Regions from separate parts of the Glutamicibacter sp. BW80 genome, predicted to be linked through region 1. Evidence: riboswitches for the same ligand, from Rfam matches in the RefSeq annotation. Region 1 holds a riboswitch; each other region holds the start of a gene.
The links. Region 1 has a riboswitch for thiamine pyrophosphate ahead of thiO (glycine oxidase ThiO). Riboswitches for the same ligand answer to the same signal wherever they lie in the genome.
Positions count from the first base shown of each region.

Region 2: linked by a shared signal. The riboswitch ahead of CIK76_RS02905 (ECF transporter S component) and the one ahead of thiO (glycine oxidase ThiO) in region 1 are both predicted to bind thiamine pyrophosphate.
Region 3: linked by a shared signal. The riboswitch ahead of thiM (hydroxyethylthiazole kinase) and the one ahead of thiO (glycine oxidase ThiO) in region 1 are both predicted to bind thiamine pyrophosphate.
Region 4: linked by a shared signal. The riboswitch ahead of thiC (phosphomethylpyrimidine synthase ThiC) and the one ahead of thiO (glycine oxidase ThiO) in region 1 are both predicted to bind thiamine pyrophosphate.

Region 1 covers NZ_NRGV01000026.1:1,039-8,959, forward strand. Annotated here, with positions in the region: gene ltrA (group II intron reverse transcriptase/maturase) at 1-268, shown strand, start outside; gene CIK76_RS06160 (IS110 family transposase) at 320-1,399, opposite strand; gene CIK76_RS06165 (GNAT family N-acetyltransferase) at 1,768-2,736, opposite strand; TPP riboswitch at 2,816-2,921, shown strand; gene thiO (glycine oxidase ThiO) at 2,917-4,035, shown strand; gene thiS (sulfur carrier protein ThiS) at 4,048-4,293, shown strand; gene CIK76_RS06180 (thiazole synthase) at 4,296-5,099, shown strand; gene CIK76_RS06185 (ThiF family adenylyltransferase) at 5,099-6,238, shown strand; gene CIK76_RS06190 (GNAT family N-acetyltransferase) at 6,261-6,797, shown strand; gene typA (translational GTPase TypA) at 6,939-7,921, shown strand, end outside.
Region 2 covers NZ_NRGV01000015.1:100,675-108,595, forward strand. Annotated here, with positions in the region: gene CIK76_RS02880 (Na+/H+ antiporter subunit D) at 1-315, shown strand, start outside; gene CIK76_RS02885 (Na+/H+ antiporter subunit E) at 328-960, shown strand; gene CIK76_RS02890 (monovalent cation/H+ antiporter complex subunit F) at 957-1,223, shown strand; gene mnhG (monovalent cation/H(+) antiporter subunit G) at 1,223-1,636, shown strand; gene CIK76_RS02900 (DUF4235 domain-containing protein) at 1,700-1,951, opposite strand; TPP riboswitch at 2,026-2,144, shown strand; gene CIK76_RS02905 (ECF transporter S component) at 2,216-2,833, shown strand; gene CIK76_RS02910 (ATP-binding cassette domain-containing protein) at 2,826-5,171, shown strand; gene CIK76_RS02915 (aminodeoxychorismate lyase) at 5,168-6,043, opposite strand; gene cls (cardiolipin synthase) at 6,204-7,700, shown strand; gene pabB (aminodeoxychorismate synthase component I) at 7,711-7,921, opposite strand, start outside.
Region 3 covers NZ_NRGV01000001.1:248,668-256,588, reverse strand. Annotated here, with positions in the region: gene CIK76_RS01165 (amino acid permease) at 1-629, opposite strand, end outside; gene CIK76_RS01160 (aldehyde dehydrogenase family protein) at 706-2,139, opposite strand; gene CIK76_RS01155 (hypothetical protein) at 2,227-3,756, shown strand; gene CIK76_RS01150 (GntR family transcriptional regulator) at 3,753-4,121, shown strand; TPP riboswitch at 4,156-4,250, shown strand; gene thiM (hydroxyethylthiazole kinase) at 4,240-5,034, shown strand; gene thiE (thiamine phosphate synthase) at 5,027-5,668, shown strand; gene thiD (bifunctional hydroxymethylpyrimidine kinase/phosphomethylpyrimidine kinase) at 5,665-7,101, shown strand; gene CIK76_RS01130 (solute carrier family 23 protein) at 7,131-7,921, shown strand, end outside.
Region 4 covers NZ_NRGV01000001.1:18,252-26,172, reverse strand. Annotated here, with positions in the region: gene CIK76_RS00120 (MFS transporter) at 1-260, opposite strand, end outside; gene CIK76_RS00115 (GNAT family N-acetyltransferase) at 533-997, shown strand; gene CIK76_RS00110 (SulP family inorganic anion transporter) at 1,015-2,520, opposite strand; gene thiC (phosphomethylpyrimidine synthase ThiC) at 3,557-5,299, opposite strand; TPP riboswitch at 5,297-5,404, opposite strand; gene CIK76_RS00100 (MFS transporter) at 5,599-7,047, opposite strand; gene CIK76_RS00095 (MarR family winged helix-turn-helix transcriptional regulator) at 7,141-7,581, shown strand; gene CIK76_RS00090 (glycerate kinase) at 7,691-7,921, shown strand, end outside.

The DNA of each region.
Region 1 (7,921 bases):
GACACCGAAGAAGTTCTCTGAGCTTGATAAGTGGTTTCGGCATCGGATGCGTCAGATCCGTTGGAAGGAATGGAAGCTTCCGAGGACTCGGGTGGCGAATCTTCGTCGTCTGGGTATCGTCAAGGATCAGGCTTACCAGTGGGGTAATAGCTCGCGTGCTTATTGGCGTGTGGCTGGTTCTCCGATTCTTCAGCGTGCCCTGCCGAATTCCTATTGGGAAGAGTTGGGTGTGTTGCTCTTTCGCCGGGCTTGGGACCGTTTTAAATGACTTGGCGAACCGCCGGATGCGGGCCCGCATGTCCGGATTCTTCTATATCTGTCAAGCCTTGCTCGGTAGCATTTCGGCGGACTCAAGGATCTTGAAGATTCGGCGAGCTAAGAACCGTTTGATGCACCGGCGGATCTCCTTGATTGTCTTGCCTTCCGCGGTACGTTTCTCAACGTAGGCCCTCGTCTCCTCGTCATGGGTCATCCGCACCAATGCAGCAGTATGCAGCGCCTTATTCAGCTTTCGGTCCCCTCTCCGATTGAGCCGGTGGCGCACCGTATTCCCCGAAGACGCAGGGATAGGATTCACTCCCGCCAAGGAGGCGAACGCGGCCTCCGAACGCACTCGGCCGGGATGCGACCAGGCCGCTACGCAGACCGCCGCGACCACCGGCCCAATACCTGTGACGTTAAGCAGTTCCTTGCCTTCGCTGAGCTTGACCAATTCAGACATTTCCGAGGAGTTCTCCTTGATGTCCGTGTCTAGTTCACCGATGCGTCGGGCCAGGCGTACCGCCTCGGCGCGGGCAACCCGTAATTCGATGGTTTCATCCCGGGTGCGCCAGCCCGCCACCTCGAGGATCTGAGCGTTGCTCAAGGGTTTGCGGGCATCGATACCCAGCAGGGTCACACGCAGAAGCGCGGTGAGTGCGTTGACGTATTTCGTGCGTTCTACGGCCAGCATGTCACGGGCTGTGACCAGTACGCGTAATGCGGCGCGGGCCCCGTCGTTCTGCCGTGGAATACGTAACTTTTCGCAGTCCACTGGTAGCGCTGCTGCGGCCATTCTCTGGGCGTCTAGTGGATCAGTTTTGCCCACGCCGCGTCCGGCTTTTGCGTAGCCGCCGGGGGCTTCGGCGACCGTGTAACCGGCGTCGGAGACGGCGCCGGTGAGGATCGCTCCGTAGGAGGCTGTTCCTTCGATCACCCATAGGGTGTTGGCATCTCCACCGGTGCGTCTGTCGACCCAGGCGATGGCTCGTTTGATGCTGGCGCTGGTGGTGGGGAAATCGCGGGTTTCGAGGTGTTCACCACTGTTGGTGATGATGGCGTAGACATGCTTTTTCGCGTGGGTGTCCACGCCGATGATGTAGGAGTATGTTTTGGCGATGCTCTGGGGGAGGATAGTCATGCGGCTCGGTGCTCTCTTCTTTTCACGGACAAGGGTTTCGGCCGTACGGCCGGTACCGGTCCGGGGAGAGGTCACCGTCGGAGCAACACTGTGATGGGTCACGCCCTGTTGGGTGGACAATCTTCTGATCAGGCTACCGGGGTGGGCCGGGTAGGTGCCGGCCGCCCACCACCGAGAGCAGACAATTCCGGACAATGACACCATACGGGTCAGTAGTGTGATGAGTCATGTTCCCGGCAGTGAGAGGCCTGGTTCCTACCTTGCCAGCTGATCCCAGACCAGCCACTACAAGACTCACAGTGGTGTGAGAGGTGGGGGCTAGACACCCCCACCTACTCGATTCCGTTCCGCTGCGGCCCCGAAGAAAATCAGCCTCCCGCCGCCTCCGCGCGAAACTCCAGCGGACTGATCGGCGGGATGGGATCGGTGGGCAACCGCGCATAATTCAACACATCGATCCGCTGGCCATCGATCAGGAACTTGCCGCGCTCGCGTCCTTCGAGAATGAACCCGCAACGCTCGGCGACTATCCTCGACGCCGGATTGTTCACGCGCAAACCCAACTCCAGTCGCTGCAAGCGGTAGCTGGAGAATAACTCCGCCGAGAGGGCGGCCAACGCCCGGCTGCTCAACCCGCGGCCCCGATGCTCCGCGTGCAGCCAATACCAGACCCAGGCGCTCAGGTTCGCCTCATCGATGATCCCGCACACCAGGCCAACGAGCGCAGAATTCTCGACGACGGCCAACGGAACCTGCCGGGCCGGGAATTCGAGCAACATGCGGACATAGGCTTCGGCCTCGGCAAGCGTACTCACCTCGCCTTGCCGGGCCATATCCGGGCTCGAAAGGAAGGCCGCGAGGACTTGCGGTGCATCCGCTAGGCGAAGCGGACGCAAAGATGCCGTCGTTTGCCCAGCGGCGCCGAGCCGCCGGCCGCTGATCTGGGACGACGCAGATTGACCGGTGCCTTGATGAAAGAGCAATTGCCAACCTTGGGCCGAATGAACCCAGAGCGAGGTGCGTTGGCTCAGGTTCTCCGGCTTGGTTCGCCACCGCAGCATCAGCAGCGAATCGCTGAGCCTGCGCACGCGCGGATCATGCACTTCGTCCCTAGTCGATTCAACGACTGGTTCATTGCACAGCTGCTCGATAATCTGCGCGCGAGAATAGCACCTGCCCGAGGCACCAACCTCTTCGAAATCTGCGTGGAGCAGCCGCAATAATGCCTGCCGATCCCGGCGGACGGCAGGCAAGAGCAGTTGCCGTTCGCCATCGATGACAACCTGTGCCAGCCGATGATCGGTAGACAAATCCTCCGGACCACTGAATTCGCTCATGCCAACGAGTAAAACACAGGCAGAAGCACAGGTTGAAGTCATGAAGTTCGCCAAAGTGAGCTGAGGCATGCTTATAATCCAAGTACTCCGCGGGAGCCCAACAGCGATTGGGCTGAGAGGGCCATGTGCCGACCGCTACACCTGATGCGGGTCATGCCGCCGTAGGAAGGAAATGCCTTCGTGCATATAGTCATTGTCGGCGCCGGAATCATCGGGCTTGCCACGGCATTCGAACTGCGCGCCCGCGGCGCCGAAATCACGCTAGTGGATCCGGCGCCTGGGCTAGGAGCCAGCCACGCCGCGGCGGGAATGCTCGCACCGACCGCCGAAACCACCTGGGGACAGGGCGCACTTCACCGCCTGATGGCCACTTCGGCCAAGGAATACCCCGCATTCATTGACCGCGTGGAACAAACCACCGGCAGCAGACCAGCGTACGTAGAAAACTCCACGCTGGTCGTCGCCGCCGAAACCGCGGATATGGACGCACTGCTTGCGCTCATGAAGCTGCAAGCCTCGCTGGGATTCAGCGCCGAGCGGCTGCTGGGCAGCGCGGCACGCAAACTCGAGCCGGCGCTTGCCACCGGCATCGCCGGCGCCATCCGCTGCGCCGAAGACCAGCAACTGGACCCGCGGTCCCTGCTGCGCATCCTGATCGATGAGCTTGACCGGTCGATCGTGCGCGAAACGGCGGTGCGGCTGCTGCGCCAGGGATCACGGACCAGTGGAGTGCTTACCTCAACTGGCCAAGAAATCCATGGCGATCAGGTACTGCTTGCCAACGGGTTGGGCGCGCTAGCAGGTGCGCCGGCTCTGCCATTGCGCCCGGTCTACGGAGACATCCTCAGGCTCCAAGGACCGGTGGGCGCGCCGCTGATCAAGCACACCGTGCGCGGAATCGTGCATCGGCAGCCGGTCTACCTGGTGCCACGCACCGATGGAAGCCTCGTGCTGGGCGCGTCGAGCCGCGAGGACGGCCAAGAGCAGGTGAACGTGGGAGAAATGCACGCCCTGCTGGACAATGCGCGCAGGCTCGTGCCGGGCATCGTCGACACCACCTTGAACGAGGCGATCGTGCGGGCCAGACCGGCGACACCCGATGATCGGCCGCTGCTCGGACGCGTAGATGAGGGACTGGTGGTTTCCACCGGTTATTCGCGCCACGGGGTGCTGCTTACCCCGCTCGGCGCACGGCTGGGGACCGAGCTGCTGCTCGGGAACCCGGCAGATGCACAACAGCTGACCAGCGTTTCACTCGATAGGTTTGGCGCGCAACTCGCCAACAGCACACCATTTTAGGAGCCAGAGAAGATGCAACAGATCGAATTTATCCTCAACACCGAGGCGGCCACCGTGCCGGCGGGAAGCACCGTGCGCGAGCTGCTCGCGGCGCACTTGGGAAAGAGCATCGGAACGGACGGACGGGCCAGCGACGGGTCGCGTTTAGGCGTTGCGGTGGCGGTGGACTCGGCAGTTGTCCCGCGCAGTGGCTGGAATGACTTCGAGCTGAAGCCCGGCCACCGGGTTGAACTCGTCACCGCGGCTCAGGGAGGCTGAAGATGGAAGAGCTAACTCTTGACACCGATGGCTTCGAGGTCGCCGGGGAACGCTTCGACTCCCGGCTGATTCTCGGCACCGGCGGGGCGACCTCGATGCATACCCTCGAGCAGGCCCTGCATGTTTCGGGCACCGCGCTGACCACCGTCGCCATTCGCCATTTCGCCGCGGCCGGTTCCGGATCGGTGTACGAGCTTCTGGCGCGCAACGGGGTGCGCCCGCTGCCCAATACCGCCGGATGCTTCACCGCGCGAGATGCGGTGCTCACCGCCCAGCTGGCGCGCGAAGCGTTGGAAACCGACTGGATCAAGCTCGAGGTGATCGCCGATGAGCATACGCTGCTGCCGGATCCCATCGAATTGTTCGCCGCGGCCGAAGAACTCGTCGCCGACGGTTTTAAGGTGTTCGCCTACACCAACGATGATCCGGCCCTGGCCATGCGGCTCGAACAGCTCGGCGTGGCAGCGGTCATGCCGGCCGGATCCCCGATCGGCTCCGGAATGGGGATCCTGAATCCGCACAACATCTCAACGATTACCGCACGCGCCGGGATTCCGGTGATCCTGGACGCCGGGGTGGGGACCGCCTCGGATGCGGCCAAGGCGATGGAGCTCGGCTGCGATGCGGTGCTGCTCGCCAGTGCGGTGACCCGAGCGCAAAACGCGCCCTTGATGGCCGCCGCGATGCGCGACGCGGTCCGGGCCGGGCGCGCGGCGTTCCTTGCCGGGCGTATTCCGCAACGCGATCTCGCGCTGGCCTCATCTCCGACAGCGGGAATGATGCAAAGACTCGTTGGAGAATTCTGATGTCTACCAAGCCGATGCCGCCGCGCAGCCGTGCACAACTCGCCCGGTACACCCGCCATCTGTCCCTGCCCGGGGTGGGTGTGGAAGGCCAAGAGCGTATCGCGAACGCGAAGGTACTGATCGTGGGCGCTGGGGGATTGGGCAGCCCTATCGCCAGCTACCTGATCGCGGCCGGCGTCGGAGAGCTGAGCGTGATCGATCCGGACACCGTCGAACTCTCGAATCTGCAACGCCAGACCGTGCACCGTGAAACGGACCAGGGCCAGCTTAAGGTTGAATCGGTGCGGCGCCTGGCGGAAGAACTGAACAGCGAAGTTTCTGTGCGGCTCTACGCACAGCGACTGGATCCTGGCAACGCGTTGGAACTTTTTGCCGAACACGATGTGGTGATTGACGGCAGCGACAATTTCGCCACCCGGTACCTGTCAAACGATGCCGCGGAGTTGACCCAGACGCCGCTGGTCTGGGGCACCATCTTCCAATTCTCCGGTCAGGTCTCGGTGTTCGACCCCCGAGTGGGCCCAATGCTCAGGGATATTTTTCCCGACCTCCCGGAAGCGGATTCGGTCCCTTCCTGTGCCGAGGGAGGAGTCTTCGGGGCCCTTTGCGGAGTCATCGGTTCGCTGATGGCCACCGAGGCGCTGAAGCTGATCACCGGCGTCGGAGAACCTTTGAGCGGAAAGCTCTGGCTCTACGACGCGTTGGAGGCAAGCGTTCGCATCTTGACGTTTGCACGAGATCCGGAGCGTGCTCCGGTCACCGGGCTCGGTGAATATACCGTGGCGTCCTGTGCGGTTGCAGGCTCCGCCCAGGAGCTGAACGCAAGTGAATTTGAACTGCTTCGGGCCGCCCGGGAAGTCCTGGTGGTAGATGTTCGCCAGGGGTGGGAACGCGAGCTTGCGGTCATTCCCGGCAGTGTCCACTTCCCGCTGGAAAGACTTGCCAACGAAGGCTGGCGGGAGCTTCAGAGCTTCCCCGCAACCGAGCTGGTTTTCGTGTGCAAAACCGGTGTTCGCTCGCTGCGCGCCGCCACGGAATTGAACCAGTCGCTCCCCGAAGGCAGCGCCCGGGTGCGGAGTTTGCGCGGGGGAACGCTTGGGTGGCTTGCGGAAATCCGCGATGAAATAGTGACTTACTAGCCGGTGCTGACATACTGAGGTTATGCAGCGTTCCACGAAACTAGTGATCAGAGAGCTTGTTCCGGATGATGAAAGGCAGGCTATCGCCGCTCATCACGACTTGCTGGACGATGACTTTGATTTTCTTCCGACGTGGTCCGCACGCCAAAACTGGGAGGCGTACATCGAGCGCATGGCCGAGGGGCGCAGCGGCGAGTTCGTCCCCGAGGGATGGGTGCGCAGCGGACTGTTCGTTGCCGAACTGGACGGACAACTCGTTGGCCGTGTTTCGGTGAGGTACGAACTCAACGATTATCTCAGCGAAGTCGGCGGACACCTGGGCTATGGTGTAGTCCCGAAATTTCGCAGACAGGGAATCGCCACCCAACTGTGCAGATTCGCCCTCGCCGAGCTGGGATCCCACGGTGTCGACTCGGCTTTGGTAACCTGTGATAAGCAGAACGCCGCCTCGCGCGCAACGATTATCGCGTGCGGCGGCCAAATAGATCAAAACCGTCCCTCGGTTGAAGAAAACGGCGGAAATACGAAGCTCCGCTATTGGATTTCAACACGCGGCTAGATCCCGTTAATCAAGTAATTTCTGTATGTTGCGCCACAGATAAACAACGCAATTGCCTCGAGCGCGTAAAATAGTATGTTGGGTCGCCTGTGGCCCCGCCTCCGAGACCCTAAATTCTCTACACGAAGTGAGCCTTCCCGTATGTCAGATACAACTCTCATCCGTCGCGACGACCTGCGCAACGTAGCAATCGTTGCTCACGTTGACCACGGCAAGACCACCTTGGTCAACGCAATGCTCCAGCAGACTGGTGCATTCGACAGCCACGGTGAAACCGAAGATCGCGTGATGGACTCCGGCGAGTTGGAACGCGAGAAGGGCATCACCATTCTTGCTAAGAACACCACGGTGTTCTACAGCGGTCCGGCCGCCGAGGGCAAGAACATGACCATGAACATCATCGACACCCCGGGTCACGCTGACTTCGGTGGCGAGGTCGAGCGCGGCCTTTCCATGGTCGATGGCGTGGTTCTGCTGGTTGACGCTTCCGAAGGTCCACTGCCACAGACCCGTTTCGTGCTTCGCAAGGCCTTGAGCGCCAACCTTCCGGTGATCATCGTCGTGAACAAGACCGACCGCCCGGACTCGCGCATCGAAGGCGTCATCTCCGACTCCATGGATCTGCTGCTGGGTCTGGCCTCGGACTTGGCCGATGAAGCTCCAGATCTGGATCTGGACGCGATCTTGAACGTTCCTGTCGTCTTCGCTTCGGGCAAGGCCGGCTACGCGTCGAAGAACCAGCCAGAAGACGGCACCCTGCCAGACAATGAGGACCTCGAGCCATTGTTCGAGACCATCATCAAGCACGTGCCGGCCCCGACCTACAACGAGGGCGAAGTTCTCCAGGCGCACGTCACCAACCTTGACGCCTCGCCATTCCTTGGCCGTCTTGCCTTGCTGCGTATCTTCAACGGCACCCTGCGCAAAGGCCAGGTCGTCGCCTGGGCCCGCCAGGATGGCACCATGAAGCAGGTCAAGATCACCGAGCTGCTGGCCACCAAGGGCCTGGCCCGCGTTCCGGCCGAAGAAGCCGGTCCGGGCGAGATCGTTGCAGTCGCCGGTATCGAGGACATCATGATCGGTGAAACCCTCACCGACCTTGAGAACCCAAAGCCATTGCCGCT
Region 2 (7,921 bases), on a different contig from region 1:
GTGTGGGCGCGTATGTTCTGGCGCCGTGCGGCGGATGCCGAGGTGCCGAACGCGCAATTGATCGCAGAATCGACGCGGGTTCTGGAACATGCCGCGGCAGGCGGCGCCGAGTCCCCGCATCTGGGCAGGAAGCTTGCCCGCGAGTTGGAATCCGAGTCCCTGCCTTGGGGGATGCGCTACGCGACCGGTTCGCTCGTTGCCGCAGGTATCGCGCTGACCATTTTCGCCGGGCCGATCTTCGCCTTCTGTGAACGCGTGGCGGCCGAATTGATTGCACGTGAACCATTCATCAACGCAGTACTACCGTTGAGTTAGGAGGAAAGGCGCATGAAGGACAAGAACCTCAAACATCGTGACCAGCGCATCGATGATGCGCTGGATACCTCCGGTGTCCGTCACCGTGCCACCTTCAAGCAGGAGTGGCCGTTGCTCCTGCTGCTCATCTTCGTATGGGGTGCACTGTGGCAGGACTTCTCGGCCGGGAATCTATTGTTTGGCGCGATTATTTCGATCGTCATCGTGAATCTATTCCCGCTGCCGCCGGTGGTGCTTCCCGGACGAATAAACCTTTGGTATTGCCTGAAGCTCTTCGCGTGGTTCCTGATGCAGGTATTCGTCGCCAGCGGCCATGTGGCGCGAGTTGCGATAGTACGCCGTAAGAAGGCACGCAGCGCGGTGATCGCAGTGCCGCTGCGCACCGAATCTGACTTGGTAGTGATGACCGTGGGCCATGTGCTGACCCTGATCCCAGGTTCCTTCGTGGTGGACGTGGACCGCAGCAGTTCCACCTTGTACCTGCACTATCTCGATGTGAATAGCGATGCGGATGTGGAAAAGGCGCGAGCGAATATCCACGACATTGAACGCCGGTTGATCATGGCCATCGGAAGCCCCGATGAATACGAGGCGATCAAGAATGAATGCGGTCCGGATTTCTCCAGCAGGAAGCCCAAGAAATGATTGAAATAGCTGTATGGATTGGCGGAGTGATGTTGGCGCTGGCCTCTATCGCTTGCCTGTGGCGGGTTTTCAAGGGCCCCTCGATTCTTGACCGGGTGCTCGCTCTCGACGTCATGCTGTTGATCATTTCCAGTGCGCTGTGCCTAGACATGGCGCTGAACCGGCACACCGATTACCTGCTGTTCACGGTGGTTGCCTGCACCTTGGGATTCATCGGCTCGGTTACCGTCTCGCGGTTCGTATCGGATCAGAGGAACGCCTAATGGACACGTTCTTAGAAGCACTCGCTGCGCTCTTGCTGGTACTTGGTTCCCTGATGTCGCTGATCGCCGGAATCGGTTTAATTACCTTCCCGGATCTGCTTTCACGCATGCACGCGGCCACCAAACCACAAGTATTGGGCTTCCTGCTGCTCTTCGCCGGACTCATCATCCACTTGCGCAGCTGGGGACTGATCCCGGTCTTTGCTTTGGCCTGGGGATTGCAGCTGCTGACTGCCCCGGTATCGGCGCACATGATTGGCCGCGCCGGATATCGCACGAAGCACGTGGCGAAAGAAACCTTGCATGTTGATGAACTAAAACAGGTCATTAGCAATCATTCGCAGACGACCGGAACCACCGCAGCGGTGCCGCCAGCGAAACCTGCACAGAACGACGAGCCCGAGAGCACCTAGCTGCTGGTTAAACTTTGGTGGGGCAGGCCAAATGGCCTGCCCCACCAAAGGAATTCGGCAATGTTACTTGCTGAACTTCTTCATGGCCTTGTTGGTGCCGCGATCAGCCAGCACCTGGATAATCGATGCGACCACGGCGGAGAAAATGGCGAACCCCAAAGCCTGGCGCATACTCGCTTCCGCGGCTGCTTCCTTGCCGTGACGTGGCGCGTCGTTTCCGGTGAAGCCTTTCCAGACCTTGTCGACCAGTCGGCTTCCAAGCATTCCCGCTCCCATTGAAATTCCAAGGGTAACAAGCTTCTGCACTGAGTTCATGAGGACCTCGCATTCGCGTCGTAAGGTTTCGTTCTGTAGCCCAGCATACCTGCGGTATGGTGGTTGAGCAGTAATCATTCCGACAGGGGAGCGTCATGCCGTTCGCGGTGCAAGACGCTGAGAGTGCGATAGATCGCAGACCCTCGAACCTGCCCCGGCTAGTACCGGCGAAGGAAGTCGAGCATCTCGGATGCGGATCATGGCGCGCGATTAAACGCCCACCGGTCCGTGCATCTCCCCTCCTTACATAGGAGGACAAACCTTATGAACGTTGCACCAGCAACTAACCGTGCCAGCTGGCGCGTGGTCGACATCGTTGTGGCCTCGGTAATCGCGGTCGCCTCGGGCGTTATCTTTTGGGCTTGGAACGCCGGATACGGATTGGTCAGCCTTGCTTTCGTGGCTTTCCCACCGGCAAGCGCCTTCGTATCTGGCATGTGGCTTTTTCCCGCGGTGCTCGGTGCGTTGATTATCCGGAAACCCGGTGCCGCGCTGTATTGCGAGATCCTCGCCGCCGTCATCTCAGCCTTGCTAGGTTCCCAATGGGGATTAGCGGTGCTGTTCTCCGGCCTGATCCAGGGGCTCGGAGCCGAGGTGGTCTTTGCCGCAGTGAGGTACCGCCGGTGGAACCTGCCGGTGGCACTGCTTGCGGGATTCATGTCGGGAATTTTCGGCGGAATCGGCGAAGCCTACCTGCTGGGTTACTTCGCTGAGTACACCGAGGCGATGAAGCTGTTCCACGTAGTTGCCATGGGCATTTCCGGCCTAGTTATTGCCGGACTTCTCTCGTGGTTGGCAACCCGTGCTCTGGCGAAGACCGGTGCTCTGGGAGCATTGGCTAGCCGTTCGGCACACCTTGAAGGTTCGCTGCGCAGTGCCTGAATTGAGTTCTTCGACTACCGAAGCCACCCCCGGGCACCTCGGCGGTGGCGGCTTTGAGATCACGGCCGACAACTTTGGCTGGCACCATGCCGAACGTCCATTGCCGGCGCTCAGCGGACTGGACGTGCATATTCCTGCCGGGCAAAAGGTCCTGCTGCTAGGCCCATCCGGCGCCGGTAAATCAACGCTCTTGCACGCCTTGGCTGGAGTTCTTGAGATCGACGAACGGCAGCAGGCGACCGGCAAACTGCAGATTCAGCGACGAGATGCCTTCGCCCGAAGCTTCCCGGTCGGGCTGATGCAGCAAGACCCCGAAACACAGATCGTGCAGAGCCGGGTCGGTGACGATGTCGCCTTCGGCGCGGAGAATCTTGGAATGGCTCCGGAACTGATCCGGTCGCGAATCCCCGAGGTGCTTCGCGCGGTAGGACTTGGGAATCTGGACTTGTCGCACCGCACCCAGGAACTCTCCGGCGGCCAGAAGCAGCGGCTGGCCTTGGCCGGGATTCTTGCCATGGGCCCCGGTCTGATGCTTCTGGACGAACCAACCGCAAATATCGACCCTTCGGGGATCGAGCCGCTGCGTGATGCGGTGCTTGCCGCCGCCAATGACACCGGTGCGACACTGCTTGTGGTGGAACATCGCTTGCAAGCCTGGGCAGAGCACGTTGACCGCGTACTCGTCCTTGCCCCTGGCGGCGGGATCGCCCACGACCTCGAGCCGCGGGCGCTCTTTGAGAATGAAAAGATTCGCCGTGAATTAGCCATGGCGGGTATCTGGATTCCCGGCTACGTTCCACACACCGAACCTCTCCACTCACGCGAGGGCGAGGAACTGCTCGCGGCGGTGAAACTGCGCGCGGCGCGCCATGCACAAGCGGTGCCCACAGCCGAAATCAACTTGCGGCTGCGCGCCGGCCAAGCGTTGGTGATTCGCGGGGAAAATGGTGCAGGGAAATCCACCTTGGCGCTGACCTTAGGCGGATTGCTTGAGCCGGCTACGGGCAGTGTCGAAGCAAGCAGCAACCTGGCCGATGGGCTGAGTCCGCAGCCCTTCAGCTGGCGGGCAGGGGCATTGGTTGCACGGATCGGGTCGGTATTCCAGGAACCGGAACATCAATTCGTCACGCAAAGCGTCCGCGAAGAATTGGCATTCGCACCTACCCGGGCACGCCAGGCCGGGGTGGAGAACGAGAAGTACGCTCCAGCGCAGATAGCTCTGCGGGTGGAGGAACTGCTGGACCGCTTGGGGCTTGCCCATCTGGGCGAGGCCAACCCGTTCACGCTCTCCGGTGGCGAGAAACGCCGACTTTCGGTAGCGACGGTGCTGGCCGCCTCACCAGATGTATTGATCTTGGACGAACCGACCTTCGGGCAAGATGCCAATACGTGGCTGGAACTGGCCAACATCCTGATCGAGGCACTTGAATCGGGGATAACCGTGGTCGCGGTGACCCACGACGAAGATTTTGCTCACGCGCTCAACGCGGCGCAGGTCGTGCTGACCCGTGAGCATCCGGATGCCAAGCCGACACCGGTACGCCAAGGCCCGATGCTCGACGCGCCCCTAGGGGAGAGCTGGCTTGCAAAGATCAATCCGCTGGCCAAGCTGGGTGCGATCGCTGCGGCAACCTTGCCGTTGATCTCGACGATCGACTGGGTCTCTGCCTGCGTGGTTATCCTTGCCACGCTCTTTGCCTTGCCGCTGGCGGGCTTGCGTTTGGGCACGTTTATGCGCCGCGGCTGGCCACTAATTGTTGCCGGGGCCCTCGCCGCCTGGGGAATTGCCTTGGTAGGAGAAGACTCCGGCAAAACGCTGCTAAGCCTGGGGATGCTCAGCATTACCGAAGGATCGGTGAGCGCCGGAGTAGCTACCGGACTGCGTACCCTGGCGCTCGCGGTGCCCACGGTGCTCTTGCTTAGTTCCACGAACCCCAGCGACCTCGGCGGCGCCTTGGCGCAACAGCTCAACGTTCCGCACCGATTCGTCTTGGGAGCCCTTGCCGGGATGCGTCTGCTGGGGTTGCTGGTTGAGGAATTCACCACCCTGACCCTTGCCCGCCGCGCGCGAGGAGTCGGCGACCTTCGCTCACCAACCCAACGGGTGAAGGCGAAGCTCGGGCAGGTGCTAGCGCTGTTGGTGCAGGCGCTGCGCCGTGCCGGAAGGCTTGCGGTGACCATGGAAGCCAAGGGCTTTGGCACGGGAACACGTACCTGGGTGCGCTCCGTGTCCTTCACCTGGCTTGACGGCGCGGTGTTGGCGACGGGTGTGCTACTGGGTGCCTTGGCCATAGGTGCCGCCTTGTGGACGGGCACCTTCAACCTGGTCTGGAGTTAACGGACCGAAGCGCTGAGGTCGCTGAGCTCCGCATGGAGCTCGGCGTCTAGGCGCAGCGGTTTGGCGTCAAGGGTGTGGACCGCGGTGAGCAGCCGTACCGAAGAAACTAGCCAGACCCCATCGGCCTGATAGAGGTCCTCCGGTCGGAGCGGACCGTACCCCAGCTCCCAACCGTACTGTTCCGCCGCGTCGAAGATCGCGCTTTGGGTGGTACCGGGCAGGATGCCAGTTTCAAGCATCGGGGTGATCAGTCGTTTGGTCTCCCCGTCGCGTTGGGCAATGAGCACGGTGGAAGTTGGGCCCTCCAAGACCACACCGTCCGACGAAGTGAAGATGACGTCCTGGGCTCCGTGCTTGTGCGCGAAACGCAAGGCCGCCATATTCACCGCATAGGACAAGGTTTTGGCGCCCATCAGAAGCCAGGGGGCACGCTCGGCTAGCTTCGAATCGTAGCCGCGGTCCAGCAGCAGAACGTCGATTCCCGTCTCGCGCTGGTCTTTGCCCAACTGCGGGGCGGGGGCCACGGTAACCCAGCACAGCGCCTGCTCGGCGTCGGAATCAGCGCGGGAAACCACGAGCTTGACTACCGCTTCTTCGGCGCCGCCATCGGCGTCAAAGTCAGCCACGGCGGTATCGATGGCCGCGCGCCAGCGGTGCTCGTCGGGGATGACGAGATCGCAGGCCTCGGCAGAAATAGCCAGACGGGCCAGATGCGCTTCCATTTTGCGTACGGCCTGGTTGGTGTACAGCATCGACTCGAACACGCCATCGCCACGAGTCACGCCTTGGGCGGTTACTGGAAGTTGTGGTGCGTTAATATCGGCCAAGCGCCCGGCAGGATACGCCGGATCAAGGAATACGAGTGAGCTCATGGTTAAAGATTATCGAAACTTTGCCGCACTACGCGCCAATGAGGGCTTCAAGCACGCACAAGTCGCCAGGGATTGGATAGTCTAAGTCAAGGAGTTTGGCGCGCTGACTGCGTCAAAGACGCAAAATTCGTAAATGAAAAAGAGAGCGGAGCGTGTTTAGATGTTGCCTAGCGGCGAACTGTTGCTTCAGATTGGTGCCGTCCTGTGGCCAATCGCCGTAGCAATTGACATCATTGTGCGCTTCGTGATGATCGGCATCGTCCCCGGAAACCGCCGTCCAACCACCGCCATGGCCTGGCTATTGGCGATCTATTTCATTCCCGTGGCAGGTCTGGCCGCCTACCTGCTTTTTGCGAACCCGAGGCTTTCACGGCGACGTTTGGAGAAGCAACGCCGCGCCAACGAAAGCATCACGGACGCCACCGCCCACATGCAGCTTCCCGAAGAATTCCACTCCACCGAAGAATGGGTGGAATCTGCGGTCGTCCTCAATCGCAAGCTTGGGGCGTTCCCGCTTGACGGGGGAAACAAAATTGAGGTGCTATCCAACTACAAGGCATCGCTGGAATCCATGCGCCAGGCCATCGAACAGGCGCAGCGCTACGTGCACATCCAGTTCTACATCATGGGCGATGATGAAGAATATGTTGGCCCGGTCCTGGACGCGTTGGAAGCCGCGTCGCGCCGCGGGGTGAACGTCCGCCTGCTCTTCGACCATCTAGGCACCTTGCGCGTGACCGGCTACCGGGATTTGAAGAAGCGGCTGCGCAAATCCGACATCGAATGGCGCGCGATGCTGCCCATCGACCCGATTGGCCGGCGCTGGCGACGCCCTGATCTGCGCAACCACCGCAAGATCCTCGTGGTGGACGGTGCGGTAGCGTTCACCGGCAGCCAGAACCTGATCGAACCGGGCTACAAGCGCGAATCATCCCATGCCTTGGGCCGCGAATGGGTCGAGATGATGCTGCGCGTCGAGGGCCCCTTGGTGCGCAGCCTGGATGTCACCTTCGCAACCGATTGGTGGCAGGAGGATGACACTACCGATGTCTTGTCGGATTTGACCGAAGCCTCGCACCCGCTGTCACAGGCAGATCAGCCCGGAGCAACACTCGCCCAGGTATTGCCGAGTGGACCGGGCTACGAATCCGAAAATAACTTGCGGCTATTCAACACCCTGATGTACTCGGCCACCGAACGGCTGAAAATCACCAGCCCGTATTTCGTGCCCGACGATTCGCTGCTATACGCCATCACCACCGCCGCGCAACGCGGCGTCGAGGTCGAACTTTTCGTCTGCGAAAAAGGAGACCAGTTCTTGGTGCATCACGCGCAACAGTCGTATTATCAGCAGCTGCTGCAAGCTGGCGTGAGAATCTACCGCTACCCGGCCCCGAAGGTCCTGCACACGAAGTGTTTCACCGCCGATAGCGATGTTGCGGTGGTCGGCTCCTCGAATATGGACATGCGGTCATTCAGCTTGAATATGGAGATTTCGGTGATGATGCTCGGCCCCGAGATTGTCGACGCGGTGAACCAGGTGCAAGATCACTACCGCGAAATATCTTCGGAGCTGACCTTGAGTGAATGGCGCCGCCGTCCACGCTTGCAGCGCTGGATCGACAACGTCTGCCGGCTGACCGCGACGCTGCAGTAATCCACAGGGCTCACTCCCGCACCGGGAATTCCGTGCCGAGCGCCGAAAGCACACCCACGGATTTGGTGAGCACTTCTTCCCACTCCTCCTGCGGGTCGGAATCGGCGGTGATGGCACCGCCAAGCCCGAGGCTCAATTCCCAGCCATTGGTGGACAGCCGATCGCAGACTAGGCTACGGATGACTACCGAAAAATCCGCCGATCCGTCGTGGCCAAGGTAG
Region 3 (7,921 bases), on a different contig from region 1:
ATCATGAACACCGAGACCACCGAGAGCCACCCGCCAACAAACGGCGCGTCTCCGGTTGACCAGTTGCTGAAGCCCGGGGAGCTGCCGCCCATAATACCCAGCACCATGGCTACGCCGCAGATGAGGAACACGATCACCGTGATGACCTTGATCATCGCCAGCCAATATTCGCTTTCGCCGAAGGCCTTCGTGGACAGCGCGTTCAGCGCGGTGAGCAAGAGCAGGAAGGTCCCGGCCCAGATCCAGCCGGGGACATCCGGCAGCCAGTAGGACATCACAATGCCCGCGGCAACCAGTTCAGCGGCGACGGTAATGGCCCAGTTGAACCAGTAGTTCCAGCCGATAGCGAAGCCGAAGTGGCGGTTGACGAAGACCGAAGCATAGGTCTGGAAGGAGCCGGCCACCGGCAACCGTGCGCTCATTTCGCCCAAGGACTGCATTAGGAGCAGGACCATCAGGCCGATCAGCGCGTAGGCGAGCAGCGAACCGCCCGGGCCTGCCTGGGCGATCGTGCCGCCGGAGGCGACAAAGAGTCCGGTGCCGATCGACCCGCCGATGGCGATCATCTGCATATGGCGCGCTTTGAGGCCACGCTTCAAACCATCGGTGGACGGTGCGGGCTCGGTCATGCAGATGCTCCTGAAGTAAGGTTTTTGGGCCTTAACAATCATTCCACCTGGAAAGCTTCAGCAGCTATGAACCGCGCTACAGTAAGCGATCAATAATCTTTCGCTTAGCCCATGTATATGGAGGATATATTGCGCTCAAGGTGTCAATGACCGTCGTTTTGCTGAGTTCTGAGCGGATCTGCGAAAGCCGGTCGAAGCCATACTTGCCGTGGTACGAGCCCATTCCACTGGCCCCCACCCCGCCAAATGGCAGGGACGGGATGACCATTTGGGCCAGTGGCGCATTGTGCACAATCGCTCCGGCGCGCACTCGATCGGAGAAGATCGACTGCAGCCGCGGGGACTCGCTCATCAGGTACGCGGCCAGCGGGGAGGGGCGTGCGGCGATGAATTCAAGCGCCTCGTCGAAGGAGGCCACCTCGACGACCGGAAGGATCGGACCGAAGATCTCTTCCTGCATCAGCTTCGAGTCGAGGTCGACCTGGCGCATGATGGTCGGGGCGATGCGCAAGGTGTCCGCGTCGTAGTCGCCGCCGTGGACCACCTCACCCGAATCGAGCATGCCCACCAGTCGGTCGAAATGCTTCCGGCTGACGATTCGGCCGTAATCCGGGTGGTTGATCGGGTCTTTGCCGTAGAAGCCGGCAATCGCCTGGCCGAGCCGGGCGATCAATGCGTCGGTGTCCCCGATGGAGAGCACATAGTCCGGGGCCACGCAGGTCTGTCCGGTATTCATGAATTTCGCATAGGCCAGGCGCTTGGCGGTGGGCAATGACTGGTTGTCTACCACCGCGGGGCTCTTGCCGCCGAGCTCGAGGGTGGTGGGTGTCAGCTGCTTGGCGGCCGCTTCGGCGACCACCCGCGCGACCTGCTGTCCACCGGTGAAGAAGATGTGGTCCCAGCGTGCGGCGAGCAGCTCGGTGGCGGTGTCCACTCCGCCCTCGATAACCGCGTAGACCCGGGCGTCCAGGTACATCGGGAGCAGTTTCGCCAGCACCCCCGAGGTGGCCGGTGCGAGCTCCGAAGGCTTGAGCACCGCGGCGTTTCCGGCGGCGATCGCGGCGACCAGTGGAGCCAGCATCAACTGCAAGGGATAGTTCCACGGCCCGATGATCAGCACGACCCCCAGCGGCCGGGGTTCGACCTTGGCCATGGCCGGCTGCAGCGCGAAGGGAACCTTGACGGCGGTTGAATCCATCCACTCCGAGAGATGCCGTTGGGCGTGGTCGATTTCGGAACGGACCACGTCGATTTCGCTGAACTTCGCCTCGGTGGCGCTCTTGCCAAGGTCCTCGGCGAGCGCGTCGAGGAATTCTCCCGTGCGTTCGGCCAGCATCTTTTCCAGGGCACGCAGCTGCTGGGCGCGAAAGCGCCGCGGGTGCGTGATGCGGGTGTCGGCGGATCGGCGCAGGTGCCCGAGGACCTCGGTGATGCGCGAGGGATGCTCGTCTACCGGCGGTGCGGCGTCGCCGACGGGATCTGGAAGCGGATTTGAGGTAAAGAGACCCATGGCTCGATGCTACTTCATTGATTCCCCGGGATATTCCATTTGTATCAGGTGTTTGATACATTAGTTTTTCAACTTACGGAGGTAATTATGGATCAACTCTCCACCGCCGCGTTCAGCATGGCGATCGGCGCAGCCCTGATCTACGCGTGGCTGCGCACGGTTGCCCGTCAAGACAACAGGCCCGCACTGCTGCGGGCGAGATCCCACTCCTTCTGGTGCGCGCTGATTGCCTTCTTCGTAAGCAGTTCCGGCGGGGTGAGCAACCAGCAAGCGGCCCATGCCGGCGCCGGCGAATCCCTGTGGGCCAGCGATCTGCTCGCCGCCACCGGTCCGGCACTCTGGCTGCTGTCGATCTATCTGATCGGCCTCTACTCCTGGCCGGCGTCGGTGGCGAATGTGCGCGCGGCCTCCCTGGAACCTCGCTCGATGATGACGCCGTTGCCTAAGGCCTTGAGTGCCGTCGCCGCGCTGGTACTCCTCGGCGCCGGTCTTACCCTGTGGATGATCCGCGACGTCACCGGGGTCCCCCCGCAATATGAGGTTGCCTCCTCGGACGCCTACGGAAGCACCTGGGTTTCGCAGTCCGCGACCGACGGACTGCGTGCGGCGGACCAGATGCTGGCCCTGTTTGCCATCAACCTGGCCTCCCTGGCGCTGGCCCTACTCATCGCGATGCTCTTCATTTTGCTGCGCAAACCGCTTGGTTCGCTCAGCCCCCACGATAACCAGGTATTGCGCGAAGTCTGGCTCAACCGGCTGCTGCGCACCTCGATCCTGGCCTTTGCCTCCGTTGGAGCCTCGTCGCTGCATTACAAGGCCTCGTGGCTTATGTCGCTGGATCGCACCATGTATCAACCCTGGCAAAACACCGCTAACGTGGCCATGCTCATCACCTTCATCGCCATGGCATTGTGGAAGCCACCGGAAAATTTTGCCAGAACCACTAGCCCAAAGCCTGCCTCCTCCTTTTTGCGGATGCGCGAAAATTTGTTTGCCATTGGATTCCTCACCACCGCGCTCACACTCATCGCACTGGCCTGCTCCTCCTCGCTTGTGCAGACCGAGTACGCGGACAATGCGCGCCCCGGTGAGAATGCCCCGCAGGCAATTGTGTCGCTCCTGGTGGTAGCCCTCTTGTTCTTGGTGCTCAATGCCGGGTTCCTGGGCTACCTGCACCTGAAGTCCAGGGGAACCCATTCACTGGCTCGGCACAGCGCAGACCTGCCGCGCTATGTCTATGTGCTCGCCGGACTCTTGCTCATCGGCGCCACATACCTGCTGATCAATCCACCATTCGAATATTTTTGGGGTCTAGTTCCGGTCAAACCGGTCTTTGCGCTGGGTGCGCTCCTCGCGTTGCTTGCCGCTACCGCCTGCCACATCTGGTGGGTTCGGCGTGCGGCCTTGCCTTGGGATGTCACCGTGGAGCAAGAAATTTGGTATCGCCAGGTTCACGAACTACGCGCCCTCCGTGTAGTCACCGCGGCGGCCGTCGCCATGCTGGCCTGGGGTTACGAGGCAGGTCCCTACGTTTCGGCCGTGGGGATCATCGTCTTCTGCTGCCCGGCAGTGATCATTTTGGCCCGCCCAGAAACTAGGGTGCCGCAGCGCGTATGAGCCAACATATTTTCGTGGACCTGGACGCGGCGGTTCCGCCCTATGAACAGATCCGCACGCAAATCTCTTCGCTGATTTCCTTGGGCGAGCTGCCGGCGGGAAGCAAGCTCCCTACGGTGCGGGCACTGGCCACCGATTTGGGGGTCGCTTCCGGGACGGTGGCCCGCGCTTACAAGGAACTCGAAGCCACCGGCCTGGTTTCCTCCCGGCGGCGTGCCGGAACGGTGGTGAACGCCGGAGCCGATATGGAGAAATCCTCCGGTGATCTGGTTCAAGCGGTGGATCGGGTGTGGGAGCTGGCCCGAGCTCAGGGAATCGACGAGGCCACCGTCAGGGCGCTGGTGCAACGCCGGGCGCGGCAATAATTTGTTCTTCCGCGGCTTTGGTGAGTACGCTCTAGCCAGTGACACGGGGTGTCGGATTCACCGACTGAGATGAGACCCGTCGAACCTGAACTAGTTCAAACTAGCGGAGGGATGTCGCATGACCCTGACTTCCGTTGCCCGGAATTACCGGCAACAATCCCCTTTGGTGTTTTGCCTGACCAATACCGTGGTCACCAACTTCACCGCGAATGCGCTGCTGGCCTCCGGGGCGGCTCCGGCCATGACCGACCTGCCCGGCGAAGCCGGGCCATTTGCCGCGGTGGCCTCCGCGGTCCTGGTGAACCTGGGCACCCCGAGCACCGAACAGCTGCGCGCCATGGACGAAGCGGTTCACGGTGCGAACCAGGCCGGCACCCCCTGGGTGCTGGACCCGGTGGCCGTGGGCGCATTGCCGGTGCGCACTGACTTCGCGCGAAAAATCGTGACCCAGCGCCCCACCCTGATCCGCGGCAATGCCTCGGAAATTCTGGCGCTGGCCGGGCGGAGCTCGACCGGGCGCGGAGTGGACGCGCAGGACACCGTGCACGCGGCCATCGAGGCCGGACGCCAGTTGGCCGCCGAATATGGTTCGGTGGTCGCGATCTCCGGGGCGGCCGATGCGATCATCGATGCCAAACGCACCACGCTGGTGCACAGCAACGGGATCGGCTTGACCGGGATTACCGGCGGCGGCTGCGCCCTGGGTGCAATCTGCGCCGGAATGCTCGCGGTGAGCGAAGACCCGTTCGACGCGGCGATCGCAGCCCACGGCCTGTACGGACTGGCCGCCGAAAAGGCCCTGGCCATCGGCCGCGGTCCGGGAAGTTTCGCCGCGGCCTTCCTCGACGAACTCTCGCTGCTGGACCCCGAGGAATTGCACAACCTGCGCCTTGAGGAGGCAAATAATGCGTGATCTGGGAATCTACCTGGTAGCCAACACCGAAAGCTGCCAGCCGCGCAGCACCTTGGAAGTCATCGAAGGTGCGGTGGCCGCGGGTGTGCAATGGGTGCAGCTGCGGGCCAAGAACGAGACCGCCCGCGAATTCTTCGAACTTACCTGCGCGGCGGCAGAACTCACCGCCGGCAAGGCCGAACTGCTGGTCAACGACCGCATCGACGTATTCCTCGCGGCACGGGCAGCGGGTGCCGCGGTCACCGGCATCCACATCGGGCAGAAGGATATTGCGGTGCGCTACGCCCGCGAAATCATCGGCGAGGGGATTATCGGGCTCAGCGCTTCCACCGATGAACAGCTGACCGGGGCCAACGCCGACGCGAAATACCTCGATTACCTGGGGGTCGGGGCGATCCGCGCGACGCCCACGAAGAAGGACCATCCCACCCCGCTGGGCATCGATGGATTCCTGCGGGCCAAGCGGCTCACCGAGCTGCCCGCCGTGGCCATCGGCTCGCTGACCGCCGCGGATGCCGCGGCGCTGCGCGACGGCGGGGCCGCCGGCATGGCGGTGGTCCGCGCGATCTGCGCCGCCGAGGATCCGCAGGCGGCCAGCGCCGAACTGCTGGACCGCTGGGAAGGTGCCAAATGAGCCTCAACATTCTTTCCATTGCCGGCTCCGACCCCTCGGGAGGCGCGGGCATCCAGGCGGATCTGAAGGCCATCGGCGCCAACGGCGGCTACGGCATGGCCGTGATCACCGCGCTCACCGCGCAGAACACCCTAGGGGTGGATGCGGTGCAGGCCGTCGACGCGGAATTCGTGGCCAAGCAGCTGGAATCGGTGTCCGCAGATGTGCGCATCGACGCGATCAAGATCGGCATGCTGGCCGATCCGCAGATCATCGCCGCGGTGTCCCGATGGCTGGAAACGGTGCACGCCCCGGTGGTGCTGGACCCGGTGATGATCTCGACCAGCGGGGACCGGCTGCTGGCCGATGGCTCGGCGTTGGACGCGCTGCTTTCCCGGGCGGAGGTGCTCACCCCGAATACCGCAGAGCTTGCGGCGCTGCTCGGGGAGCCGCCGGTGCGCGGCTGGGAGGAACTGCTGGAGCAGGCCCAGCGCCTGGCGGCCAAATACGAGGTGCTGGTGATCGCCAAGGGCGGCCACCTGCCCACCGAAAGCTGCCCCGACGCGCTGGTGGGTCCGGCCGGGGTGATCGCCTGCTATGACGGCCCACGCCACGCCACCGGCAACACCCACGGCACCGGTTGCACGCTATCCAGCGCGCTGGCCACGCACTATGCCCGCGGCGGGGATTGGGCCAAGGCCCTGGGCGCGGCGAAGGAGTACCTCTTCGCGGCGATTGCCGCGGCCGATGAGCTGCAGGTGGGCAGCGGGCACGGACCGGTGAACCACTTTGCCGGGCTCTTCGCGGGGCAAAGCGCGGATCCGATGGCCGATTGGTGGGAGCGGATCGCCGGGTTGCGCGGTGGAATCGATGAGCTTCAGTTCATCCGCGAGCTCTCCGCGGGCACGCTGGAGCGCAAACGCTTCGAGTACTATCTGGCCCAGGACGCCCTGTATCTGCAGCGCTATGCGCAGGTGCTCGCGCAGGCCAGCGCGCTGGCCCCGCAGCTCGAGGCCCAGCGCTTCTGGGCCAAGGGTGCGGAAGGCATCCTGGAAGGCGAGCTGAAGCTGCACCGCAGCGAGCTGCTGGACCTGGCCCCCGAGCCGAGCGCCACCACGTTGAACTACGTCAACCACCTCAGCTCCTGCGCCGGAAGCTATCCGGAGCTGATCGCCGCGATCCTGCCCTGCTACTGGATCTACCAGGACATTGGCAATCGGCTGAGCGCCGCGAATCATGCCGGGCACCGGTATGAGAGCTGGCTGGCCACCTACAGTTCGGCGGAGTTCGACGAGGCCACCGCGGCGGCCATCGAGCTGGTGGCGGCCGCCTGGCGGCTCGCGGACCCGGGGTTGCGCGAGCGGATGTGGGATGCATTCCGGCGTTCGGCCGAGCATGAGCTGACTTTCTTCGCCCAAGCGCACGCGAAGGGCGTATACTTCTCTACGGCCTAAACGCGGGGCCAGGAATTCTGGAGGAACGCATGAAGTGGAGCATTCACGGCAACGGGAAGACCATCACCGAAGGTGAGGTTGTTGCCCCGGATGAGCGGCTGCATTGGCCGCAGACCATTTCGATCGGAGCCCAGCATATTCTGGCGATGTTCGGCGCCAGCATCCTGGTGCCGACGCTGACCGGCTTCCCGGTGACCACCACGCTGCTGTTCACCGGCGTCGCGACGATCATCTTCTTGCTGATCACTAAGAACAAGGTGCCCAGCTACCTGGGCTCCTCCTTCGCGCTGATCGCCCCGGTGATGGCCTCGAAGGTCGGCGACGACTTCTCCGCGGCGCTGGGCGGCATCGCGATGACCGGTGCGGCGCTGTTCATCGTCGGCGCGATCGTGGCGAAGACCGGCACCCGGTGGATCCACGCGTTGATGCCGCCGGTGGTCATGGGCACCATCGTCGCGCTGATCGGCTTGAACCTCGCCAGCGCCACGCTGGCTCCGATGCGCGACTTCCCGGCGACGACCTTCCTCACGGTGCTCGCCGTGGTGCTGTCCACCGTCGCGTTCAAGGGGCTGCTCGGGCGCCTGTCGATCCTGGTGGGCCTGGTGATCGGCTACGCGATTGCACTCCTCCAGGGCCAGGTGGACTTTGCCGCCGTGGGCCAGGCCGGCTGGATTGGGCTGCCGCAGTTCCATGCCCCCAGCTTTGATTTCAGCGTGGCGTTGATGTTCCTGCCGGCGGTATTCGTGCTGATCGCCGAGAATATCGGCCATGTGCGCACCGTGGGCATCATGACCGGCAAGGACCTCTCCGAATTCAATGG
Region 4 (7,921 bases), on a different contig from region 1:
AGCCACAGGTAGATCAACGCTGCCAAAGTGAACATGAGCGCGGTGAACACTGCAGAGAATACGAACACCGACTTCTTCTTGTGGTTGTCCACGATGGTTCCGAACACCATGGAGAACAGCGCAATCAGCAGCATAAAGGTACCGCCGATGATTCCGGTGGCCATCACGTTTTCGGTTTCGAGGTAGACCCAGAACGTCAGCGCAAACCACAAGTAGCTCGTGGTGAGGTTTGCTACCGCCGTGTTGACGAGGATATGCATGAAGGATCGTTGCCCGTCGCGTGGAACCCCTGGGTTCGGTGCGATCGAGTCTAGTTCACGATCCGGAGGTACATCGGTCATCGGAAGGGTCCCATGTTCATATGGTGCGCCAGTGTGTAGTAGTGAAAAGAATACTGACAACTACCGACAATGTCAGCGGGCCCGATAGGTAGCAACAGAACTTGTTGGCTCACTTGTCTTCGCGCAGATTATTATTCGGCAGGTCACATCCGGGAAATCAGGCTGTCATCGGATGTTGCAAGGCTATGAATATGGAAATCATCTTCAGGCACGTTAGCGCCTCCGATCCGGCCGTGGAATTATCGATCTCTGAGCATTTGCGTGAGATGAGCCCGACCGCGCCGCCGGAAAGCCGCCACGCGCTGAACAGCACACAGCTCGGGGAAAACCACATGACGATATTTGCCGGCTATCTCGGAGGCCAGATCGCAGCCTTGGGGGCGTTGCGGAACCTGGACAAGTCGAGAGCCGAGTTGAAAAGCATGCGCACCGCAGCGGCGCACCGCGGCAGGGGTTTAGGCCGAGCGATGCTGGAACGTTTGATCGGGCACGCCCGTGCGACCGGCATCAGCGATCTCTATTTGGAGACGGGAACACACGATCATTTCATTCCGGCACGCCAACTATATGCCTCGGCCGGGTTCACAGTTTGCGAACCGTTCGGTTCCTATGCCGAGGACCCGCACAGCGTCTTCATGCATCGTCGGCTCGACTGAATCGGGCGCTGCGCGCCTTAGGCGCCGAGTTTCCCGCCCAAGCGTTCGCGCATTCTCAGGCTTGCCTCGTTGAGGCCCAGTACCTGAACCTGCTTACCGTACTTCTCGTATTTATCCGTCACCGAATCCAGCGCTGCGATCGTGGAGGCGTCCCACAGATGGGAGGCGGACATGTCGATGATGATTCGTTGCGGATCACCGGCGTAGTCGAACTGGGTGTATAGGTCGTTGGAGGAAGCGAAGAACAATTCGCCGTCGACGGTGTAGATGGCCGCTTGGCCGTCCTCCACCCCGGTGACACTGCGTTTGACCGTCACGAAATGCGCTACCCGGTTGGCGAAGAGCACCACTGCGGTGAGCACGCCCAGGCCCACACCGATGGCCAGGTTGTTGGTGGCCACGGTGAAGACCACTGTGACAACCATGACCGCGGTTTCGCTCTTGGGCATCATCTTCAGCGTGCTCGGACGGATGCTGTGCCAATTGAACGTCGTGAACGACACGAAAATCATGATCGCGACAAGCGCCGCCATCGGAATCTGCGCCACGATGTCGCCGAAGAGTACCGCAAGCAAGAGCATGAACACGCCGGCAAACATGGTGGAGATGCGGGTACGCCCGCCGGAGGCCTTCACCCCGATCATGGTTTGGCCGATCATGGCGCAGCCGCAGATTCCACCAAAGAATCCGGTCACGATATTGGCGGTCCCCTGACCCCAGGATTCCCGGGTCTTGCTCGACGGGGTGTCGGTGATGTCATCTACGAGTTTGGCCGTCAGCAGCGATTCCAGTAGGCCAACGAATGCGACTGCCAACGCATAGGGCGCGATCACCTTCAAGGTCTCCACGGTGTAGGGAACCTGCGGGATGATGAAGAAGGGCAGCGAATCGGGCAGCTCTCCCTTATCTCCCACCGTAGGCACGGCGACCTTGGCGAACACGGTGATCAGGGTCAGCACCACGATTGCGACCAGCGGGGCGGGAACCGCCTTGGTGATCTTGGGGAAGAAATAGACTATGCCGAGCCCGAGCAGCACCAGCGGGTAAACGACCCACGGTACAGCCGTCAGCTCGGGCATCTGTGAGAGAAAAATCAGAATGGCCAAAGCATTGACGAAGCCGAGCATTACCTGTCTGGGGATGAACCGCATCAGCTTCGCCACACCTAGCAGGGCGAGGACGACTTGAAAGATTCCGGCGAGAATGACCGCGGCAAAGAGATAGTCCACCCCATGGCTGCGCACCAGGGGAGCGACCACTAGGGCCACCGCGCCGGCAGCCGCGGAAATCATCGCAGGACGGCCTCCGGTAAAAGCGATCACGATCGACATCGTGAACGAGGCGAAGATGCCGATTCTGGGGTCCACACCGGCAATGATCGAGAAGGCGATAACCTCCGGGATCAATGCTAGGGAGACTACTAACCCGGCCAGAAGCTCGGTTTTCAGAAGTCTCGGGGACTTCAGCGTGCGCCATACGGACTGGCGTTCTAGCGGAGTCAGGTCGGTGGCCACGATCGCCATAGGGGCTCCATTCAGTTAGACATCCCCGAATCGAAAATGCGGAGGGGACCTGACAGAATTATCTCATTTACCGAAGCCTCAGCGAGCGCCGAGTGCATGATGCGTACTACATGTCTTAGCCGAGCAGTCCAAACACTATTTTCGATTGGGGTCTCGGAGGATACCCCGAACTACGCTGGCTCTGTGGATGACGTTTTAAGTTCTGTTGGCGATCGGTGTGGGGTTTTCAACCCGGGAAGCCGGTGCGCCCTGTGGTGTGGGCGTGACGGCCATGGACGGCGCCCAACTGCCACCACCGTTTTCTCACGGAACCTCTCGCCGCTCGAGGGCGCCCGGCTTAACCAAGAATTCCCGCCGGCTAAGCCGGCGGGAATTCTAACGATCATCACTCGCACCTTCAATGAGGTAACTCCAGCCTAAGAGTCGACTCTGTGCTGGGGCTGAGTAATTCCGCGAGATAACCCGACAATCCAAGATCGGCCCGCTGACGAGGATTATCTTGTCGATTAACAAGAGCATCCCGCCGGTTGCCCGGCGGGATGCTCCCGATCATCACTCGCACCTTCAATGAGGTAACTCCACTCTAAGACAGGACTCTATGCTGGAGCTTTGGGTGGGCTCCGTATTCAAGCAACGGGTAGGTGGCACGCGATTTATCCCGGCACCGGATCCGCAAGAATTACGGATCCGTCTGGTGGCAGAAGAAGAGGTATCAGGTGAATGAGCTGGATGTTGGGTATTGGCGATCTCCGGCAAACACGGAATCTTGAGTTGGAAGGTCCCGTAGTACCGCTCGGTAGCTGATGCCGAAACGGCGGAAAGGTTTGCCGATCATTCCGTCGACAAATTTCGGGCCTTCGTCTGAACCGTCGGGCTCGGGCCGTCCGGTGAGTTGAACGGTTAAAAGTGAAAAGCTCCCGATGGATACAATCCATCGGGAGCTTTACGATCATCACTCGCACCTTCAATGAGGTACTTATAACTTTAAGCGCGCTTTCTGTGCAGGCACTTTGGCTGCGCTTCGGGTTTCCCGGTTCTAGAGCGTGCCGGGTCCAACGGGTATCTCTTCTCCGACATATACCTTGCCACCGCTTTCAAGGAACTGCCGGCTCTTCTCGGCCATCCCGGCCAATGCAGCCTGTGCCTCGGCGGATCCGTATTCATCCCGAATGTCTTGGGAGATCCGCATGGAGCAGAATTTCGGGCCACACATTGAGCAGAAGTGCGCGGTCTTCGCTGGTTCCGCCGGCAACGTCTCGTCGTGGTATTCCTGAGCGGTGACGGGGTCCAGTGAAAGGGAGAACTGGTCATTCCAGCGGAATTCGAAGCGCGCCTTGCTCAGCGCATCATCCCGCGCCGTGGCGCCCGGGTGGCCCTTGGCGAGATCCGCCGCGTGCGCCGCAATCTTATAGGTGATCACCCCGGTCTTCACATCATCCCGGTTGGGCAGGCCCAGGTGCTCTTTGGGCGTGACGTAGCAGAGCATCGCGGTGCCATAGCGGGCGATTTCGGTCGCGCCGATTGCGCTGGTGATGTGGTCATATCCCGGAGCGATATCGGTGACCAGCGGGCCGAGCGTGTAGAACGGCGCCCCGTCGCAAAGCTCCTGCTGGCGTTCCACATTCTCGCGCACCAGATGGAAAGGGATATGCCCGGGGCCTTCGACCATCACCTGAACATCATATTTCCAGGCACGCTTGGTCAACTCCGCCAAGGTATCCAGCTCGGCGAACTGGGCCGCATCATTCGCGTCCGCGATGGAGCCTGGACGCAGCCCGTCGCCCAGGGAGAATGCGACATCGTAGCGGGAGAAAATCTCGCAGAGTTCGTCGAAGTGGGTGTAAAGGAAATTCTCCTGATGATGCGCAAGGCACCAGCCGGCCATAATCGACCCGCCGCGGGAGACCATTCCGGTGACCCGGTTGGCGGTCAGCGGGATGTAGCGCAGCAGCACACCTGCATGAATGGTCATGTAGTCCACGCCCTGCTCGCACTGTTCGATGACCGTGTCGCGGAAGATCTCCCAGGTCAGTTCGTTCGCTTCGCCGTTGACCTTCTCTAGTGCTTGGTAGATCGGGACGGTGCCGATGGGGACCGGCGAGTTGCGGATGATCCATTCACGGGTGGTGTGGATATCGTCGCCGGTGGAAAGGTCCATCACCGTGTCGGCACCCCATTTGGTGGCCCACTGGAGTTTGGAGACTTCCTCGGCGATCGAGCTGGTCACCGCCGAGTTGCCGATGTTCGCGTTGATTTTTACCAAGAAGGCCTTGCCGATGATCATCGGTTCGGATTCCGGATGGTTGATATTCAGCGGAAGGATTGCCCGGCCGGCCGCTAGCTCGCTGCGCACCAGCTCGACGTCGCATTCTTCGCGCAGGGCCACATAGCGCATTTCCGGGGTGATGACCCCCTGCCGTGCGTAATGCATCTGGGTGACCCGCGTCCCGGGGGCCGAACGCAACGGTGGTGCCGAGCGCCCGGCCCATTCGGCGCTCGCCGTGCCGCGGCGGACCGCGGATCTGCCGTCGTCGTGCAGGTTGCGTTCGCGCCCTGCATAGTTTTCGACATCTCCACGCTCACGAATCCACGACTCTCGAAATGGTTTCAGCCCGGTGGTCGGGTCGCTTCCCGGGCCGCTGGTGCGGTACACCTGCAGCGGTTCGTTCGGCTCGCCGTTGGGGGCATCTGCCAGCTGGATCTGCGTGACGGGAACCGAAATTCCCGCAGACTCACGGTAGGCAAGGGTGTGGGCAGGGTGCTGTTCAAATTGTTCCACTGTGGGAAACTCACTTCCTTCGCCGGCATTACCCGGACAGGTTCAACGGTCGCGGACGGCGCTAGCCCGATCTCAGCCCCTGCGAGGGCACCCGTGTGGTCTCAAACAAGGTATCACGACTGGCAACGTGGTCTTGCAAGGAAGACGAGAAACTTTAAAGTGAAAGGCTCCCGTTGGGCAATATCCAACGGGAGCCTTACGATCATCACTCGCACCTTCAAGGAGGTGTCTACGACATTACCCGGGGTTTCTATGTCAAAGCTGAGCATAAACTCGGCAATTCCGAAGAGTCGGGGCGACTACTTGTTCAGGCTGAGTTCCTGCGATGCGTCGACTTCGATCGCGGGCTTCTTCCCGGCGTTAGGAATGCAGGCCGCCAAGATGGCCGCGACCACGGAAATGCCAGCTCCAAGTATCAGCGCCATGCGGAATCCGGATTCTGACGGTAGTGAAGCTCCGCCGAAATCGGTGGTCATCTGGGCCAGTACCAGGCCGATGACCGCGGCGCCTGTGGTGGTACCCAGTGAACGCATCAGCGTGTTAAAGCCATTGGCCGCAGCCGTTTCGCTGCGGGGGACTGCGCCCATGATGATCGCCGGCATGGCGCCGTAGGCCAGTGCCACGCCACCGTTGATGACGAGGCTGGTGAGCATCAGGCTCCACGCGCTACTCATGCCCAGCAGGGTCAGTCCGTAGCCGACGGCGATGACCGAAACGCCAAGTACCAGCGTGAACTTCGGGCCTCGTGCGTCGGAAAGCCGCCCGCCGACAGGGGAGAGCACCAGCATCATCAGGCCGCCTGGAGCCATCCAGAGGCCGGCTGCGAGAATCGACTGGCCCAAGCCATAGCCGGTCTGCGACGGCAATTGCAGGATCTGTGGCATGACCAGCATGCTGGCGTACATTCCGAAGCCGACGAAGATTGAGGCGATATTTGTCAGCAGCACGCGCGGAATAACAGCGGTGCGCAGGTCAACGAGTGGATCCTTGGTCCGTGTTTCCCAAATGCCCCAGAGCAGCAGCGTGAGGGCGGCGATTCCGAACAGGCCCAGCGTCAGCGGTGCCGCCCAGCCCCAAGAGGAGCCCTTGGAGACGGCAAGCATGAGCGAGATCAGGCCAATGCCCAGCCCAATGGCTCCCAGCCAGTCGAAGCGCTGTCCGGCGGCTCCTGCTGGCAGGGCAGGGATGAGTTTCCAGATGGCGATGACTACCAGCAGCGTGACTACCGCGCTGCCGTAGAACAGGGCGCGCCAGTTGGCGAAATCAATGACGGCGGCTGAGATCGGCATGCCAATTGCACCTCCGACGCCCAGCGTGGCGCTGACCGTGGCGATGGCCGAAGACAGGCGTTCCTTCGGAACCAGGTCACGGAGCATGGCGATGCCCAGTGGCACAATGCCCGAGCCAAGGCCCTGCAGCGCGCGGCCGACGATCATGACCTCCACCGTGGGGGCCATGGCGCACACGATGGAACCGAGGATCAGTGGCAGCGCCAGGATGAGCAGCATGCGCCGTTTGCCAAAGAGGTCGCCCAAGCGCCCGGAAATTGGTACTGCCACCGCGGCTGCAAGTAGCGTGGCGGTGATGATCCACGCGGTGTTTGACGCTGAGGTGCCAAAGATGCTGGGAAGCTGCGGGATCAGCGGCGTGACCATGGTCTGGGTGATCGACGACGCGATGCCCGCGGAGGCGAGAACGGCGACGGCTAGACCTGAGCCGGGAATCCCGGCAGAGGTGGGTTTGGACACGAGAGCCTCTCAGAATGAATGTGTAAGATACATAAAATGTTCATAATACATGTTCGGGTATGATCGAATGAGTAGAAGTGGAGAATTAGGTACATGAAACGCCGCACAGCAGATATCGAGTATGAGCAAACGCTGCTCAGCCGCTACACCATCGCGCAGCGCCGAAGCGGTGATGGCTTGGATCGCAGCGTCTATCTGCTGATGAGCCGCATCGAAGTCCAGGGGCCGATGTCGATCGGTGAAATGAGCACGGTTTTTCTCCTCGACGCCTCGACCCTGCAACGTCAAACCACCACCGCTGTGCGGGACGGCTATCTCGAACGAATCCTCGATCCGGCGGGCAGTGTTGCGCGAAAGTTTGCCTTGACCGAACTGGGGCAGCAGCGGCTCACGGAGGTTCGCGAGCATTCGGTCAGCGCAATCGACCGCATTACCTCGGATTGGCCGGCCGAAGAAGTCAACAAATTCGCAGAACTTCTGCATAAGTTCAACGCGTCAATCGAGGACTACCGCGAACAGCAGGGCGGTAAGTAGTCGGCTACGCGTCAAGGGTGCGTAATGCATATAAATCAGCTCGCTGGTGCTCAAAAGTATGTATGCCTGCCTATATTCCCGGGATTCAAGAGCACCTAATGTTGAGTCCATGACACAGCGCACGCCAGCCGCGGCCCAACCACTAAATGTGGCAATCGTTCCGGACTCCTTCAAAGGCAGCGCCCGGGCCAGCGAAGTCGCGGACGCGATCGCCGCAGGGGTGAATGCGGCTGCTACCTCTGTGGCCCGTACGGTATCGATCACCGCCGTTCCCTTTGCCGATGGCGGCGAGGGAACCCTCGATGCGTTGATCGACGCTTGGGGAACCGAAGCGAAGGTC